4 regions of the Acidipropionibacterium virtanenii genome follow, and region 1 is predicted to be linked to each of the others. Evidence: riboswitches for the same ligand, from Rfam matches in the RefSeq annotation. Region 1 holds a riboswitch; each other region holds the start of a gene.
The links. A riboswitch is a leader RNA that binds a small molecule or an ion and turns the genes downstream of it on or off. The one in region 1 is predicted to bind thiamine pyrophosphate.
Positions count from the first base shown of each region.

Region 2: another riboswitch for thiamine pyrophosphate. It lies ahead of thiS (sulfur carrier protein ThiS); the one in region 1 lies ahead of JS278_RS15070 (bifunctional hydroxymethylpyrimidine kinase/phosphomethylpyrimidine kinase).
Region 3: another riboswitch for thiamine pyrophosphate. It lies ahead of thiC (phosphomethylpyrimidine synthase ThiC); the one in region 1 lies ahead of JS278_RS15070 (bifunctional hydroxymethylpyrimidine kinase/phosphomethylpyrimidine kinase).
Region 4: another riboswitch for thiamine pyrophosphate. It lies ahead of JS278_RS03440 (thiamine ABC transporter substrate-binding protein); the one in region 1 lies ahead of JS278_RS15070 (bifunctional hydroxymethylpyrimidine kinase/phosphomethylpyrimidine kinase).

Region 1 covers NZ_CP025198.1:3,283,248-3,287,451, forward strand. Annotated here, with positions in the region: gene JS278_RS15065 (thiamine phosphate synthase) at 1-307, opposite strand, end outside; gene JS278_RS15070 (bifunctional hydroxymethylpyrimidine kinase/phosphomethylpyrimidine kinase) at 366-1,961, opposite strand; TPP riboswitch at 1,952-2,047, opposite strand; gene JS278_RS15075 (ATP-binding protein) at 2,048-3,562, opposite strand; gene yczE (membrane protein YczE) at 3,677-4,204, opposite strand, start outside.
Region 2 covers NZ_CP025198.1:141,158-145,361, forward strand. Annotated here, with positions in the region: gene JS278_RS00650 (aldo/keto reductase) at 1-322, shown strand, start outside; gene JS278_RS00655 (septal ring lytic transglycosylase RlpA family protein) at 466-1,323, opposite strand; gene JS278_RS00660 (alpha/beta hydrolase) at 1,481-2,416, opposite strand; TPP riboswitch at 2,513-2,614, shown strand; gene thiS (sulfur carrier protein ThiS) at 2,615-2,848, shown strand; gene JS278_RS00670 (thiazole synthase) at 2,870-3,661, shown strand; partial or broken gene JS278_RS00675 (HesA/MoeB/ThiF family protein) at 3,658-4,204, shown strand, end outside.
Region 3 covers NZ_CP025198.1:186,620-190,823, forward strand. Annotated here, with positions in the region: gene JS278_RS00835 (suppressor of fused domain protein) at 109-795, shown strand; gene thiC (phosphomethylpyrimidine synthase ThiC) at 897-2,684, opposite strand; TPP riboswitch at 2,684-2,791, opposite strand; gene JS278_RS00845 (hypothetical protein) at 2,815-3,084, shown strand; gene fumC (class II fumarate hydratase) at 3,180-4,204, opposite strand, start outside.
Region 4 covers NZ_CP025198.1:777,452-781,655, reverse strand. Annotated here, with positions in the region: gene JS278_RS03445 (ABC transporter permease) at 1-942, opposite strand, end outside; gene JS278_RS03440 (thiamine ABC transporter substrate-binding protein) at 948-2,012, opposite strand; TPP riboswitch at 2,051-2,168, opposite strand; gene JS278_RS03435 (nucleoside/nucleotide kinase family protein) at 2,210-2,791, shown strand; gene JS278_RS03430 (rhomboid family intramembrane serine protease) at 2,866-3,552, opposite strand; gene JS278_RS03425 (TIGR01777 family oxidoreductase) at 3,553-4,204, opposite strand, start outside.

The DNA of each region.
Region 1 (4,204 bases):
CCGCCGCCACTGGCAGGTCGTCCCAGCCCAGGTGCACCCCGGCCACCGGGGCGCCGGCGTACCGGGCGGCGAAGGCCACGTCGGCGCGGTCGTCGACGATCACCCGGGTGGCCGGGGCGACGTCGCGGACGGCCTCGGCGACGGCGGTGAGCAGTTCGAGCAGCTCTGCCGTGCCGGCCTCCTTGCACCGCACTTGGATCATCCCGGCTCCGGCTGCGGCGGCTGCGGCAGCGGTCTCGACAGTGTGCCGGTCGTGACCGGAGGTCACCAGGTAGCACCGAAGGTCGAGTTCGTCCGCGCTTGTCATACGTGTATCCCCTTGTCATCGTTCAGTGTCTGGTCGGCGCCGTGCGGCAGGTCGGGCGTCATGAGAGGGCCCCGGTGGTGCGCAGGGCCTGGTCGAAGAATTCGGCCTCGTGGCGGCAGGCGATGAGGTAGGCCCTGGCCGCGGCGGCCCGCTCGGCGGGCGAGGCGTCGGTCATGGCCCTCTCGGCGTGCCCGATGGCGATCCAGGTCGCGGCGGTGAAGGCGTCGTCGGAGTAGGTCTGCAGCCAGGCGGCGTAGGGATGGTCGTCGGCGACTCCGGGCATCGCGGCCCCCACCTCGGCGTACAGCCAGTAGCAGGGCAGCACGGTCGCCACGCCGACGGTGTGGCCGTCCAGGACTGTCCTGGCCACCAGGAAGTCGACGTAGGCGCTGGTCACCGGGCTGGGGGCGCAGGACCGCCCGGACAGCCAGCCGCGGTGCAGCTCGGCCTCGACGAGATGGCAGGTGGCGGCCCCTCCCGCCCAGTCGGCGACCTCGGCCGGATCGGTGGAGCCGGCCGCCACCGCGGCGAGGGCCCGCGCGTAGCCGGCGAGGTACCGGGCGTCCTGGGCCAGGTAGAAGGTGAAGGCATGCTCCGGCAGGGTGCCGTCGACCAGCGCCGTCACGAAACCGCCGCCGTGGATGCTGCGGGCCAGGTCGCTGCCGGCCCTCCACAGGGCCCGGGTCCACGGTCCGGCCGCGGGGATGGACGCCGGCGCCGGTTCGGTGCCGGGCGCCAGCTGGTCGGGGGCCTCGAGTCGCGGCGCCACGGCGTCGTCGGCCAGCCAGGGTGCGGGTGAGGCCGCGACTGCCAGACGCCGTGCCCGGTGGCCGTGGTCGACGGGGCCGTGACCCCTGCCGACGTGCAGCGCGGCGCCGTGCTCGATGGCCTCGTGGAGCCAGTCGGTGGTCCATCTCAGGGCCCGCACGGGGGTGTCACCGGCTCCTAGTCGGGTGGCCAGGGCCGAGGAGAGCGAGCATCCGGTGCCGTGCGTGCTGGTGGTCTCGACGCGGCTGCTGGGCGCCTCGGCGAGGACTCCGTCGGGGCCGACCCACAGGTTGGTGGTGAGCCGGGAGTCGAGATGGCCGGTCTTGACGATGACGGCGACCCCGGTCCGGGCGGCCCACTCCCGGGCCTGCGCGACGGCGGCGTCCTGGTCGGCGGCGGGCTCGGCGCCGGCCAGCACGGCGAGTTCGGGGATGTTGGGGGTGACGACAGTGGCCCGCCGACAGAAGCGGCGCATGGCCTCCTCGGCGTCGGGCTGCAGCAGCCGGTCGCCGCTGGTGGCGACCATGACGGGGTCGACGACGAGCACCGGGGGCCGGTGGGCGTCCAGCCAGGATTCAACCGTCGCGATGATCCCGGCGGTGCCGAGCATGCCGGTCTTGACGGCGTCGACCACGACGTCGTCGGAGACCGATTCCAGCTGCGCGGCGAGGAAATCGACCGGCGGGGTGTGGATGGCGCGCACCCCGGTGGTGTTCTGGGCCACCAGGCAGGTGACGACCGTCATGCCATAGCCGCCCGCCGCGGTGATGGACTTCATGTCGGCGGCGGTGCCGGCGCCCCCGGAGGGGTCGGTCCCGGCGATCGACAGGACGCGGGGTACGCGGGCGGCCGGAGGCTCTGTGAGCGGGTGGAGGTGAGAGGTCACCGGGACATCCCTTCGCTAGTCCGAACTAGATCAGGTTCCACGGGTGTGTTCTCAGCGCATCCGATCGCGCACCCCGTGTCCGGGGCTCAGTATGTCACGGAGTATCGGTCGTCGTACTTCCCCCCGTCCGGAAGGCGATAGGCCCTGTTCCTGCTGGTCGCCGGAGCGGTCGCCTCCACCAGGCCCGCCTCCACCAGGCCCCTGACCTGTGGTCGCAGTGCCGGCACGCTGCGCCCGGTGGCCTGTGCCAGTTCGCGCATCGTCATCTGGTCCTGACCGCGGAGTGCGTCCAGAATTTCATCCTGCTTGTCGGTGAGTTCCGGGACGGCCCCGCCGGTCTGCACGCCCCGGACCAGGACCACCCGCACCTGGTCGATGGTGGCTTCGAACCGCGGGGCCGGGAGGCCCCGCGCACGCATCGCGGAATCCATCAGGAGGACCCCGGACCCCTGGTTCTCGCTCACCGTGGAGTCCTCGCCCGGCATCGGGACCAAGGTCAGCAGTTTGGCCAGGCTCTCGTTGCGGGACCGTGACACACCATCGGCGATGTTCTCCGCCGTGACGCCTCCCCAGAACCCGCCCGGGCTGGTCACCTCGACCCGATCGGTGTAGATGTCCACTCCGACCTGCTGTCCACGGGCCTGGACGCTGTAGTCCCGATGGGTGAGAGCGTTCGTAATGGCCTCACGGAGAACCTCCACCGGGATCTCCGGGACATCACGGCCCGAGACCCCGTCCACGACATGAACCGTGCGGAGATTCGAGAGGACGGCGGCCACGGCGTCCTTGACCATCAGGGGGACGGGCCCCTCGCAGATGCGGCGGTCGACGAATCTCACCGCGGCTCCCGGATCTGATTTCCGGATGTCGGGGTGGGTGGTCACGTCGATGAAGAGCTGCGGGTAGAACTGCTGAGGGTATTGACCAGCGGAGAGCATCCCGGCCAGCAGAGGCCGATCCTTCTTGTCCGTGAGGTTCAGCCTGACCCTCACCTCATGTTCGGACTCGGCACCCGAGACCGCCCGTGAGCCGAGTCTCCTCAGGCGTTCGATCAGCGTCTGAATGAGATCCTCGTCCAGATCGTCGACCGTCGCCCCGTCCACGACCTCCCGATCGGTCCCCAGCATCTCGGTGCGATGACTCAGCAGGTAGATCTCGTATGCACTGAGCCGGACGTTCTTGTCGTCCCACCTTCGGTACGAACCTTTGCTGATTCCCTGATCCGTGACGAAGCACGGCCCCGGGGCGTCCGGCATCGGATCCACCCTCAGGTTCACCACCGGGGCCCCGTCCACGGTCATACGGTTCAGGATGTTGGGCGGTACCGGCGTGACTTTCGATCTCTCTCCAGGCTTCTCGATGAGTCCGGAGGCCACGGCGTCGATCGTCCTCTGGGCGTCGAAACCTGGAGCGGGCTCGAACTCGTGACGTTCATCAAGACCGAGCAGAATGTCTCCTCCATCGGTGTTGGCGAAGGCACTCACCGTGGCCCAGACATCTCTCGGCACCCCACCGACAGCACTCTTGGCCTCCACCGTCGCGTCATCGCTGCGCTGCCTGCGCAGGCGGTTGACGGTCTCAAGAATCTCCATCTCTTCCATGGCGGCACCTCAGGTCTCTCAGTGATGGCCTCAGTTTATACACTGAGAGCCTCAGTTCCTAGACTGATGGGGACACTTTCGTCAGTGAGGGCGTCACTTTCGTCACTGAGAGCGTCAGTCAGTCGAGTGAGGGCTCAGTGACGATGAAGGGCTCAGCACCCTGGCTGCCAGCCCGAGGAAGAGGCGGGTCACCGGGCCGATGCCGAAGGCGTAGACGAAGGTCGCGATGAACAGGCGGCCGCCCAGGGCCCAGCCGGCGGCCATCACCACCACCTCGATCCCCGACCGCAGCAGCGCCACCGGTTTCCCCGTGCGCGCCACCAGGCCCGTCATGAGGCCGTCGCGGGGACCGGGCCCCAAGGCCGGCGAAATGTACAGCACGGTGGCGAAGCCGTTGAGGACCACCGCCCCCAGGACCATCGTCAGGTCGGCCCACAGGGGGCCGGGCCGGCGCACCACGGAGGTGGTGGCGTCGATCACCACGCCGACGACCACGGCGTTGGCCACGGTGCCCGGCCCGATCCGCTGGCGCAGCGGGATCCACAGCAGCAGCACGAGCACCGACAGCCCGATCGCCGCCTGGCCGGTGCTCAGCGGGGTGTGCGCCGCGATGCCCTGGTGGAGCACGTCCCAGGGCATGTT
Region 2 (4,204 bases), 290 kb from region 1:
CGACCTTTTCGGTCTGCTGGGTGAGCACGGGATTCCTGTGATGGCCTACTCCCCGATCGAGCAGGCCCGGTTACTGGCACCGGGCGAGGGGCACGACGCCCTTGTCCGGGTCGCAGCCGGTCACGACGCCAGCCCGGCGCAGGTGGCGCTGGCCTGGACCATCCGTTCCGGCGACGTCCTGGCGATCCCGAGGACCGGCTCACCGGCCCACGCCAAGGAGAACGCCATGGCCGGTGATCTCACCCTCTCCGACGAGGACCTGGCCGCCCTGGACGCCGCCTTCCCGGTGCCCCCGGAGCCCGTGCCGCTGGAGATCCTCTGAGACGGACATCGCTACTTCGCTCGGCCCCAACACGGTAGATCCATGAGCCTGGTGGTCGTCAACGGTGGGACGCTCCACTCAGGATCTCGCGATTGTCATCATGCTGAGCCTCTTCTCTCCAGATGGCGGCCGCGGCCCCAGGGTCAGCTGACCACCTGGTAGCTCACACTGGCCACACCGGCGCCAGTGCTGGCGATCTGGGAGAAGGCGCCGGTGGACAGGTCGAGGCAGCGGCCGGACACGTAGGGTCCGCGGTCGTTGATCCGCACGACGACGGACTTGCCGTTGGCCTGATTGGTCACCTTGAGCTTGGTGCCGAACTTGTAGGTCTTGTGGGCCGCGGTCATGGCCGAGGAGTCGAAGGACTCGCCGGACGCGGTCTGGGAACCCTCGCCGTAGAAGGAGGCCTGGCAGGAGCCGCCGCCACCGGTGCTCGAGGAGCCCGACGAGTAGGTGGACTCCGCCGAACGACGGGGCGTGTAGTTCTTGCTCTCGCTGGAGGAACTCGAGCTGGAGCCGGCCGAGTGACGCGGGGTGTAGCTGTTGCTCGACTGACCACTGCTCGAATGGCCACTGCCCGCCTGGCCGCCGCTCGCGGAGGTGGCGGAGTGGCTGAGGTACTGGCTGTAGATGTAGCCCACCTGGCCGTGGTAGCGGACCTTCGTCCAGCCGTTCTGCGAGGGTTCGAGCTGGGTGGTGTAGTGGCCGGTGCGCAGCAGCCCGATGCGTGAGTGATCGGTGCCCGCACCGGAGCGGACGTTGACATCGGTGGTCGCCCAGACGTGCGTACGGGTCTGCGAGACCTTCGAGGGGCTCGCGGCGTGCTGGGCCTTGGGGGCCTGGGCGGCGTGGGAGACCTGGGCCGGAGCCTTGGGCTGGGAGACGGGTGCGGCGTGTGCCTGCTGGGCTACTGAGCCCATGACGGCGATACCGGCGGCGGCGCCGAGGGCGGCGACACGTCGGAACGACTTCGCGGAGTTCGTGGTGTTGGTGCTTGCCATCTGCGGTTTCCTTCCGAACGGTGGGCCGCGTCGCGACCCGCTGCCCCCGACAGTAAGAGCATGCTGAGAAATTCTCAAGCTACTGTCAGAATCTCAGGAGGGATAACGCGGTCGACGGCGTCGGCAACCACGGTCGACAGTCGAGGCGTCCGCCGCGTCAGACCAGCCCGGCGAGCGTCCCCGCCAACTCCTGCGGCACGTCCTCCTGCAGATTGTGGCCCGACTCCAGGGTGACGATCCGTGACGCCGGCCGCACGGCGTTCAGCCGCTCGAGCTGCGCGGGGGCCAGGACGCCGTTGCTGGCGGCGATGACGTCGAAGCCGGCGGGCAGTGACGTCAGGCGCTCCCAGCCGGCCGCGCCGTCACCCAGTGTCGAGACCAGGTCGTCGATGCCCAACTGGGCGACGTGATGCTTCCATTGAACGGTGCCGTCGGCCAGCACCCGCGTGTTGTGGATCACCCCGCGGCGCACCGCGGCCTCGGACCTCCCGCCGAACCCCAGGGCCATCGCCGACGCCACGATCTCGTCGCGGGAGGCGAAGACCGTCGGCCCGCCGACCATGGCCCGCAGCCGTTCCATGAACGCCCCACCCTGGCCGGTCTCCACCAGGCCGGGCAGCGAGTCCAGAGCGATGACATGGGCGACGTCGCGGCGCCCGGCGGCCAGCTCGATCGCCGTCAGCCCGCCCAGGGAGTGCCCCACCAGAGTCAGCGGTCCGGCCAGCACGCCGTGCTCCAGCAATTCGTCGAGGAAGGAGTTCAGCGCGTGCGCCAGCGTGGCGGGGGAGTAGTCGCGGTCCTGTCGCCAGGCCGACTCGCCGTGGCCGGGCAGATCCACCGCCACCACGTCGACGCCGTCCCGCCGTGCCGACCAGTGCAGCAGGGTCATGTCCCAGGTGTGGGCGTTGAGCGCCATCCCGTGCAGCAGCACCACCCGCGCCGGATGATCCCCCCAGACCAGGGCCGAGACGGCGTCACCCACGCGGGTGACGGGCGGTGCTATCAGGCCGAGTTCGGCAGCTGCCTGGTCGATGAGCGCGAACTCATCCTCGGAGGAGGGGCTGCCGGACGGGCGGATGTCGGACGGGGACATGCGGCAATTATGGGTGGCGATCCCAACCGCTATCAGTTCCCGCCCAGCCCACCGGCACCATCCCCACCTGTTCCCGGCGCCCGAGGGTGCGTATAGTTCGAGACCTACGGGAGCCCCACAGCGGGGCTGAGAGGGCGCAAGCCGACCGTCACACCTGATGCGGGTCATGCCGCCGGAGGAAAGGAGCGATGCGCGATCATGCTGACAGTCAACGGCGAGAGCTACCAGTCACGCCCGGGAGAGACCGTCCTGGACCTGGTGGCCGCACGCATCGGCAGAAACCTCGGCCCCGACGGCCGCCCCACCGACGGCGGCCGGCTCGGCGTCGCGGTGGCCATCGACAAAGCCGTCGTACCGCGCAGCCGATGGCAGGCCACCGCACTGGCTCCCGGACAGAACGTCGACATCGTCACCGCCGTACAGGGCGGCTGACCTCACCTCGAAGAGACACACATGACTGACACATCACTGACTGACACCGGACTGACCATCGACGGCGTCACGCTGAGCTCCCGGCTCATCATGGGCACCGGCCACGCCGCCGATCACGACATCCTCGCCCGGACCATCGAGGCCGCCGGCTCCACCCTGGCCACCGTGGCCATGCGCAAACTCAAGCCCGGCGAGGGAGACGAGTTGTTCCCGATGCTGGAGCGACTCGGGCAGCGCTTCCTGCCCAACACCGCCGGCTGCAGCACCGCCGCCGACGCGGTGCTCACCGCCGAACTGGCCCGCGAGGCCCTGGAGACGGACTGGATCAAGTTGGAGGTGGTGGTCGGCGACGGCACCATCCTGCCCGACGCCCCCGAACTCCTCGACGCCACGAAGACCCTTGTCGGCAAGGGGTTCAAGGTCTTCGCCTATACCAACGACGATCCGGTCCTGGCCAAGCGCCTGGAGGATCTCGGCGTCGTCGCGGTGATGCCCGGAGGCTCCCCGATCGGCACCGGCCTGGGCATCCTCAACCCCCACAACATCGAGCTCATCACCTCTCGCGCGAATGTCCCGATCGTGCTGGACGCCGGCCAGGGCACCGCCTCGGACGCCTGTCTGGCTATGGAGCTGGGGTGCGACGCCGTGCTCGCCGCCTCCGCCATCAACATGGCCGCCGATCCGGTCGCCATGGCGCAGGCCTTCAGGCTCGGCGTCGAGGCCGGATATCTGGCGCGAGCTGCCGGGCGTATCCCCAGGCGCAGCCTCGCCGTGGCCTCCTCCCCGACAGAGGGCCTGGTCACCGCCTCATGAATCCCCTGGTGAACCCGGGCCCGGCGCTCAGTGGAGCCGAGGCGGTGCGCTACTCGCGGCACCTGTCCCTGCCCGGATTCGGCGACGACGGCCAGCGCCGGCTGCGGGCCGCCAGAGTGCTCGTGGTGGGCGCCGGCGGTCTGGGCGCCCCGGTGCTGCAGTACCTGGTCGCTGCCGGGGTGGGGCGGATCACGGTGATCGACGACGATGTCGTCGAGGCGTCGAATCTGCAGCGCCAGGTGCTCCACCGCGAGGCTGATCTCGGCCGGCCCAAGGCCGAATCGGCCTGCGACGCCGCCCTGCGGCTCGACTCCGCCTCCCGGGTCACCGCGATCGTCGGCCGCCTGGACGCCGACAACGCCCTCGACCTGTTCGCCTCCCACGACCTGGTCGTGGACGGTTCGGACAACTTCGCCACCCGGTACCTGTCCAACGACGCCGCCGAGATCACCGGCACGCCGCTGGTCTGGGGCACCATCTTCCGATTCGAGGGGCAGGTGTCGGTCTTCTGGCCCGGCCAGGGGCCGATGCTGCGCGACCTGT
Region 3 (4,204 bases), 340 kb from region 1:
CACAGGCGCCAGTTTCGTTGTGGCCGGCGACGGGGTACTGGGTTAGTGCTGGCTTGCCGCTACGAGGGGGGCCGGGGGGGTCGTTCCCCCGCCTATTAAGGTGAGGGCGTGACCAACGACGACCATATGGACGCTGCCCGACTACCCGGGGGATTCGTCCCCGGGCCCATAGACCCCGAGGAGCTGCCTGCCGACGTCGCGGTCCCCGAGACCCTGCCCCCGACCGGCCCTGCAGTCGTGGGCGCCGCCGTCGGGTCGATCGGCGGGACGCCGAATGTCGAGGGGATGGTGGACGCCGCCGGCGACAACCGCGTCGACGTCCTCACCTGTGCCGACGCACCGGCCCCCGGCTGGACGACCTGGTCGACCGTCACCCTGCACGCCCGGCCCAATGAACTGCCGATGGCCGACGGCACGAAGCTGGACGTCCGCGTCGAGCTGATGGCGGTCGGCATGCCCGGTTCCGACGTCATGGGCAAGATCCTGGGATCCTGCGCCTTCGCGGTGCTCCAGGACGGCTGGATGATGGCCCCCGGCGTCGTCTACGGCGACGTCGTCTCCCTCTACGACGACAAGGCCACCACCCCGCACATCATGTGGTCGCACCCCTTCACCGCCGGGGATCTCGGTGCGGTGGAGATCGATGACGACCTCAAGGTGCACTGGCTGATGGCGGTGCCGATCACCGAGGCCGAGCGCACCTTCCTCGAGCAGAACGACTACGAGGCGCTGGCCCAGCTGCTGGACTCCCACCAGGTGAACTACACCGACATGCACCGGGAGTCGGTGGTCTGATCCGCGACACTGTGTCGAGTTGATGCGGAATGACCAGCATCAACTCGACACAGCTCACCGCCCACAGTGGGTGACCGGTTCCCCCACCGGCCCCTGACCGCTCAGCGGCGCACCGGGTCCGGCAGGTACACCTCTCCTCCGGAGGCCCTGAACTCCGCCGCCTTCGCGGCCATTCCGGCCTCGGCCACCCGTCGCTGCTCGGCGGCGTCACCGAAGTCGTCGCGGATGTCCTGGGAGATCCTCATCGAGCAGAACTTCGGCCCGCACATGGAGCAGAAGTGGGCCGTCTTCGCGGGCTCGGCGGGCAGGGTCTCGTCGTGCATCGACTCGGCGGTCTGCGGGTCCAGGGACAGCCCGAACTGGTCGCGCCAGCGGAACTCGAAGCGCGCCTTCGACAGGGCGTCGTCGCGCTCCCGGGCTCCGGGGTGGCCTTTGGCGACGTCGGCCGCGTGGGCGGCGATCCGGTAGGTGATGACGCCGGTCTTGACGTCGTCGCGATCGGGCAGCCCGAGGTGCTCCTTGGGGGTGACGTAGCACAGCATCGCCGTGCCGTAGCGGGCGATCTCGGTGGCACCGATGGCCGAGGTGATGTGGTCGTAGCCGGGCGCGATGTCGGTGACCAGCGGCCCCAGGGTGTAGAAGGGGGCGCCGTCGCACAGCTCCTGCTGGCGCTCCACGTTCTCGCGGACCAGGTGGAAGGGGATGTGGCCGGGCCCCTCCACCATCACCTGGACGTCATGCTCCCAGGCCCGCTTCGTGAGCTCGGCCAGGGTGTCGAGTTCGGCGAACTGGGCGGCGTCGTCGGCATCCGCCAGGCATCCGGGCCGCAGCCCGTCACCCAGGGAGAAGGCGACGTCGTAGCGGGCGAAGATCTCGCAGAGCTCGTCGAAGTGCTCGTATAGGAAGTTCTCCCGGTGGTGGGCCAGGCACCAGCCGGCCAGGATCGATCCGCCGCGCGAGACGATCCCGGTGACCCGGTCGGCGGTCAGCGGCACGTAGCGCAGCAGCACCCCGGCGTGGATCGTCATGTAGTCGACGCCCTGCTCGCACTGCTCGATGACGGTGTCGCGGAAGATCTCCCAGGTGAGCGCCTGGTGATCCCCGTCCACCTTCTCCAGAGCCTGGTAGATCGGCACGGTGCCGATCGGCACCGGGGAGTTGCGCAGGATCCACTCGCGGGTGGTGTGGATGTCGTCGCCGGTGGACAGGTCCATCACGGTGTCGGCGCCCCAGCGGGTGGCCCAGCGCAGCTTGTCCACCTCGTCGGCGATCGACGAGGTGACGGCCGAGTTGCCGATATTGGCGTTGACCTTCACCCCGAAGGCCTTCCCGATGATCATGGGTTCGGCCTCGGGGTGGTTGACGTTGGCGGGGATGATCGCTCTCCCGGCGGCCAGCTCGTCGCGCACCAGGGAGACGTCGCAGCCCTCGCGCAGCGCCACGTAGCGCATCTCGGGGGTGATGACGCCGACCCGCGCGTAGTGCATCTGGGTGACGGTGGCGCCGGCCCGGGCCCGCAGCGGGGGACGCCGTTCCCCCTTCCATTCCTGGCTGGCGGCACCGCGGCGCACCGCCGAGCGGCCGTCGTCCGACAGATCACGGCCTCGCGGCTCGTAGCTCTCGACGTCGTCGCGCCCGGTGATCCATCCGGAGCGCAGCGACGGCAGGCCGCGGGTGACGTCGCAGTCGGGGCCGATGGTGCGGTAGACCGCCAGCGGGGGATTGGCGCTGCCGTCGGGGGCGTCGTCCTGGTTGATCATGGTGACCGGGACGTCGATCCCGTGGGCGGCGTCGACCAGATGGCCGAGGTGGTGGGTGGGGTAGTTCTCCCCGTCCGGGCGCGCAGTCGTGGCGTCCTTCTCGGGGGTGGTGCGGGTGGACATGGGCATGCCAGTCAGCTCCTTCTTCCTACGTCGGCATGATCCGAACAGGTTCGAACGGTCCGGGCGGCGTGAGCCCGATCTCAGTCCTCTGCCGAGGACTCCCGTGGGATGTGGCCCACCCTAGACCCCGCTCCCGGTGCTGTTCGGGCGGGTCTCATCTCGACATGGAGGGGTCGATCACCGGCCCGAGCTGACGGCCAAGACCCTCTCGGTGGGGAGCTTCACGGGCGCCGGGGGCCCGGCGACCAATGCCGCGGTGACCTTCGCGGCGCTGTGCCGGGCGTTGGGAGAGGGCGGCGTGACCGGCCTTCTGACGGCCCTGGACGGCGGATCCTGGAAGGACCGGTTCGAGCCCCTGCTGCCCTGGATGGACGATCCGGGTCTGCCGGGCATCGTCGCCTCGTAGGATTCACTCCCAACACGCCGTCCCGCAGCTCTGGAGAGCGCGATGACGGCGTGTTGGGAGGAAAATCCTCGGTGGGGGGTTGCCCCCTCCATTGATTATTCAGCCGCGGACGGATGGGTCATATCGGCGGGGACTACCCACTTGTCGAAGTCCTCGGCGGTCATCCCGCCGACGGTCAGGGCCGACTCGCGCAGCGAGATGCCCTGGTGGTGGGCGTTCTTGGCGATCTTCGAGGCCAGGTCGTAACCGATGTGGCGGTTGAGGGCGGTCACCTGCATGAGGTTCTTGTCCAGGTTCTCGTTGATCTTGTCCATGTTCGGCTCGATGCCGTAGGCGCAGTGGGTGTCGAAGGACACGCAGGCGTCCGAGAGCAGGCGGATCGACTCCAGGCAGGCGTGGGCCATGACGGGCTTGAACACGTTGAGCTGGAAGTTGCCCTGGGAACCGGCGAAGCCGACGGTGGCGTCGTTGCCGAAGACCCGGGTGGCGACCATCGTCATGGCCTCGCACTGGGTCGGGTTCACCTTGCCGGGCATGATCGAGGAGCCGGGCTCGTTCTCGGGGATGAGCAGCTCGCCGATGCCGTTGCGGGGGCCGGAGGCGTACCAGCGGACGTCGTTGGCGATCTTCATCAGCGCGTCGGCCAGCACCCGCAGGGAGCCGGAGACCTGCACCAGGGCGTCGTGGGCGCTCAGCGCGGCGAAGAGGTTCTCGGCCTGCTTGAACTCCAGGCCGGTCTCCTCGGTGACGTGCTTGGCGACGGTGACGCCGAACCTCGGGTGGGCGTTGAGGCCGGTGCCCACGGCGGTGCCGCCGATGGCCAGTTCGCGGGCCCGCGAGTCGGCGTAGCGGATGCCGTCCAGGGCGAAGTCGAGCTGGGCGACCCAGCCGGAGATGACCTGGCCGAGACGGATCGGGGTGGCGTCCTGCAGGTGGGTGCGGCCCACCATGACGACGTCGTCGTACTGCTTGGCCTTGGCGTCGAGGGTGTCGCGCAGCTGAGAGACCGCCGGGTACAGCTTCTCGTTGATCTCGGTGACCACGGCGATGTGCATGGCGGTCGGGAAGGTGTCGTTGGAGGACTGACCCCGGTTGACGTGGTCGTTGGGGTGGACGGGCG
Region 4 (4,204 bases), 930 kb from region 1:
CGCCACCAGGACGGTGAGGACGGCGGGCCCCAGGTCGCGGCGGGGGCGGAATCGCAGCAGTCTCGGCGTCGCGCCGCCGAGGCTGCGCTGCATCCGATGCTGGGCGCGCCCCGACAGGTACAGGCACAGGGCCACCACCAGCAGCTGGACGATCGCCAGGGAGGAGGCGGCCGGAAGGTCGAGGAACTCGACGGTCTGCAGGTAGATCTCGGTCTCCAGGGTGGAGTACTTCGTCCCTCCCATCACCAGCACCACGCCGAAGGCCGAGGCGCAGAACAGGAACACCACCGAGGCCGCCGAGGCGATGGCCGGGCCCAGCGCCGGCAGGGTCACGGTGCGGAACACCCGGGCCGGCGAGGCACCCAGGGCGGAGGCCGCCTCGCCGCGTCGCGGGTCCAGCTGCGACCACGTGGATCCGACGGTGCGCACCACCACCGAGTAGTTGAAGAACACCAGGGCCGCGGTGATCGCCTGCCAGGAGCCGTCCAGGCCGAGGAATCCCAGCCGGCCGGTGTCGGCCAGCAGGGTGCGGAAGGCGACGCCGACCACCACCGTCGGCAGCACGAAGGGCACCGACACCAGTCCGCGGGCGAGGGTGCGCCCGGGCCAGCGCACCCGGTAGAGCAGGTGGGCTCCGGGGACGCCGAGCAGCAGGCACAGGGCGGTGCCCAGGGCGGCCTGGCCGAGGGTGAAGCGGATGATGCGCCAGGTGCGCGGGGCGGCGAAGGTCGACGCCATCACCGACCAGGTGGGATCGCCGGCCTCGTCGACGAACCCCTTGGCGATGAGGTTGGTGGCGGGGGCGGCGAAGAAGACCGCCAGGAATCCCAGGGTCACTGCCCCGGCGAGCACCCAGCAGGCGCGCCACAGCCGCGTCCCGGCGCGACCCGAGCGGGGCCGGGCACCGGGATGCGGCCGTGAAGGAGCTGCTGTCGCCGCCATCCGATTCAGCCCTGGACGGTGGCCGTCCACTCCTTGACCCAGGTGTTGCGGTTCTTGGCCAGGGTCTTCGGGTCGACGGTGTAGGGCTTCGGGGACAGCGGGGCGAACTTGGTCCACTCGGTCGGCAGCTTCACCGAGGAGTCGATGGGGTACATGTACATCTGGCCGGGGATGTCGGCCTGGGCCTCCTTGGAGAGCAGGAAGTCGATGAAGGCCCTGGCCCCGGCGGTGTTCTTCGCCCCCTTGATGACGCCGGCGTACTCGGTCTGGCGGAAGCAGGTGCCCAGCAGCGCCGAGGTGGACGACGTCTTGCCGTCCTTGGAGACGGTGAAGGCCGGGGAGGTGGAGTAGGACAGCACCAGCGGGTACTTGCCCTTGCCCTCGCCGCCGGAGAAGTCGACGTTGTAGGCGTCCTCCCAGCCCTTGTCCACCTTGAGGCCGTTGCTCTTGAGCCTGGACCAGTAGCCCTTCCAGCCGGACTCGCCCTTGGCGCCGACGGTGGCGGCCAGGAAGGACATGCCCGGGGAGGAGGTGGCGGGGCTGGGGACGACAAGGAGGTTCTTGTAGGCGGGCTTGGCGAGGTCGTCGAGGGTGGTGGGCCTGGCGAGCTTCTTCTGCGCGAACCAGGCGTCGTCGGCGTTGATGCACACGTCGCCCTGGTCGACGGGGGTGAGGTTGTTGCTGGTGGACTTCGCGGCGGAGGTGGCCGAGGAGGGCAGGGCCTTGGAGGTGTAGGGGTCCACGACGCCGGCGTCGACGGCGCGGCTGGAGAAGGTGTTGTCGATGCCGAAGACGACGTCGCCCAGCGGGGAGTTCTTGGTGAGGACGAGCTGGTTGACGACGGCGCCGGCGTCGCCCTGGGCGACGAACTTCGGCGTGTAGCCGGTCTTCTTGGTGAACTCGGCGACGACGTTCTTGCTCATGGCCCACGAGTCGTGGGTGATGATCGTGACCTCTTTGGAGGGGGTTTGCGACGACTGGCCGGACTGGGAGCCCGTCTGACCGCACCCAGCCAGGGCGAGAGTGGTGAGCAGCGCCAGGGCGATACGGCCCCTGCGGTGGTGGAACATGGATCCTCCTGTTTCAAGGAGGGGCTGGGCTCGGCGGCCCGGAGAGGTGCTCGACTCCCTACGCCGGTTCTGTCCTCGCATTCCGAGGCCCGGATCAGGTTCGAGGGTCTGCCCGTTGGGCACTCTCAGCGATTTCTCGCTCCCCTGTCGACCCGCCCGACCATACCAGTGATCCTGTCGAGGATCTCGTACAGTGAATGGCCGTGCCCCTCACGCTCGCGGCCGGCAGCCCGGACCTCCTCGACGCCCTGACCGCCCGCATCCTCGCCGATGCGCACGGCTCGCGGCCGGTGGTGATCCTCGACGGCGGCTCCGGATCGGGCAAGACGACCCTGGCGAACCGGCTGGTCGCAGCGCTGGAGGCGGCATCCGGGAGCGCCTGGCAGCTGGTCCACGACGACTTCTACCCCGGCTGGGCAGGGTTGTCGGCAGCCTGGACGGTGATTCCGGGCGAGATCCTCGCGGCACACGATCCCGGATACCGAATGTGGGACTGGAAGGCCGGCGCTCCCGGCGAGCGGCGTTCCCTCGACCCGCACCGGCCGATCCTGGTGGAGGCCTGCGGCGCGCTGACCCCGGCGTCAGCAGCACTGGCCACCACCACGATCTGGATTCAGGCCGACGCGGCCGTCCGGAAACAGCGGGCCCTGGCCCGTGACGGGGACATGTTCGAGCCGTGGTGGGCGCTGTGGGCGGTGCAGGAGGAGCTGCACCGGCTCCGTCACCGGCCCGGGCACCTCGCCGACGTGCGGATCGTCTGCGAGGAACTGTCGAGTTGATGCTGAATGACGGACATCAACTCGACAGTTCCTCGCAGCCCTGAGCCGGGAACGGGCTTGAGCAGACCAGATTCTCAGCCCGCGACTGTCGTGAACGCGTACTTCAGCACGATCGCCAGGACCATGACCACGGCCAGGGTCCCGAGCGCCCACCAGGTGAGGGACCGCTTCCCCCGCTGCACCCGCTTGGCGTCCTCGAAGAAGACGACCCCGCAGACCGCACCGATCGCGAACCCTCCGACGTGGGCCTGCCAGGCGATGTCGGGGATGAAGAAGACCAGCGCCACGTTGAGCGCCAGCACCATCCACAGCGATCTGGTCGATCCGCCGAGACGCCGCTGCACCACCAGCAGGGTGCCGAACAGGCCGAAGATGGCCCCCGATGCCCCGACCACCCCGTCGTACCAGCCGGGGACCAGTGCGCCGCCGGTCTGCGACCCGGTCGCCATGACCACGAACAGGGCTCCCCCGGCCAGCGCCGAGAGCAGGTAGCTGGCGAGGTACCGTCCTCGTCCGAGGAACCGCTCCAGAGCCCGGCCGAGTGACCACAGCGCGAACATGTTGAACCCGATGTGGGTGATGTTCGTCGAATGGGCGAATGCGGAGGTGAGGAACCGCCACGGCTCGGCCTTCCCGGCGGCGGCGCTCAGTGCGATGTCGTTGACGAAGTCCGGGATGGCCAGCTCACCGAGCCAGACCACCACGCAGATGCCGATGAGGGTCCAGGTGACGACCGGGATGTATCCGTCCCGCCTGGCCATTCAGCGCCTGCCCTTCAGGGCGGTGGCGATGGCGGCGTCAATGGTGGGGTCGGCGAACTCGAAGCCGATCTTCGCCAGCAGGTCGCCGCGCACCCGCTGGCCGGTGAGCAGGGCCTCCTCCACCAGCTGGGTCCCGAAGACGAGTTTGGCCGCCGGCGTCGGCAGCGGCATGAAGTGCGGCCGCCGCAGGGCGCTGGCGTAGGCGTCGATGAAGTCCGAATTGGGCACCGGTTCGGGGGCGACGAGGTTGATCGGGCCCTGGACCCGGTCGTCGGTGAGGGCGGCGATCATCGCGGACACGTGGTCGCGCAGGCTGATCCAGGACAGGTACTGCCGGCCCGATCCCATCCGCCCGCCGAGTCCGAGCCTCACCAGGGGCCGCTGCTTGGCCAGGAACCCTCCCATGGGGGCGATCACCTGGCCGGTGCGCAGGGTCACGGTGCGCACGTCCTCGGGCGCCTCATGGGCGACCGTCTCCCAGCGCAGGCAGACCTCGGCGAGGAATCCCTCCCCGGCGTCGTCGTCCTCGCTCACCCACTCGTCGCCGCGGGGGCCGTAGTAGCCGACCGCGGAGCCGTTGAGGAAGACCTTGCAGCGCTCGGAGCTCTCCAGGGCGCGGGTGACGATCCGTGTCGTGTCGACCCGGGAGGTG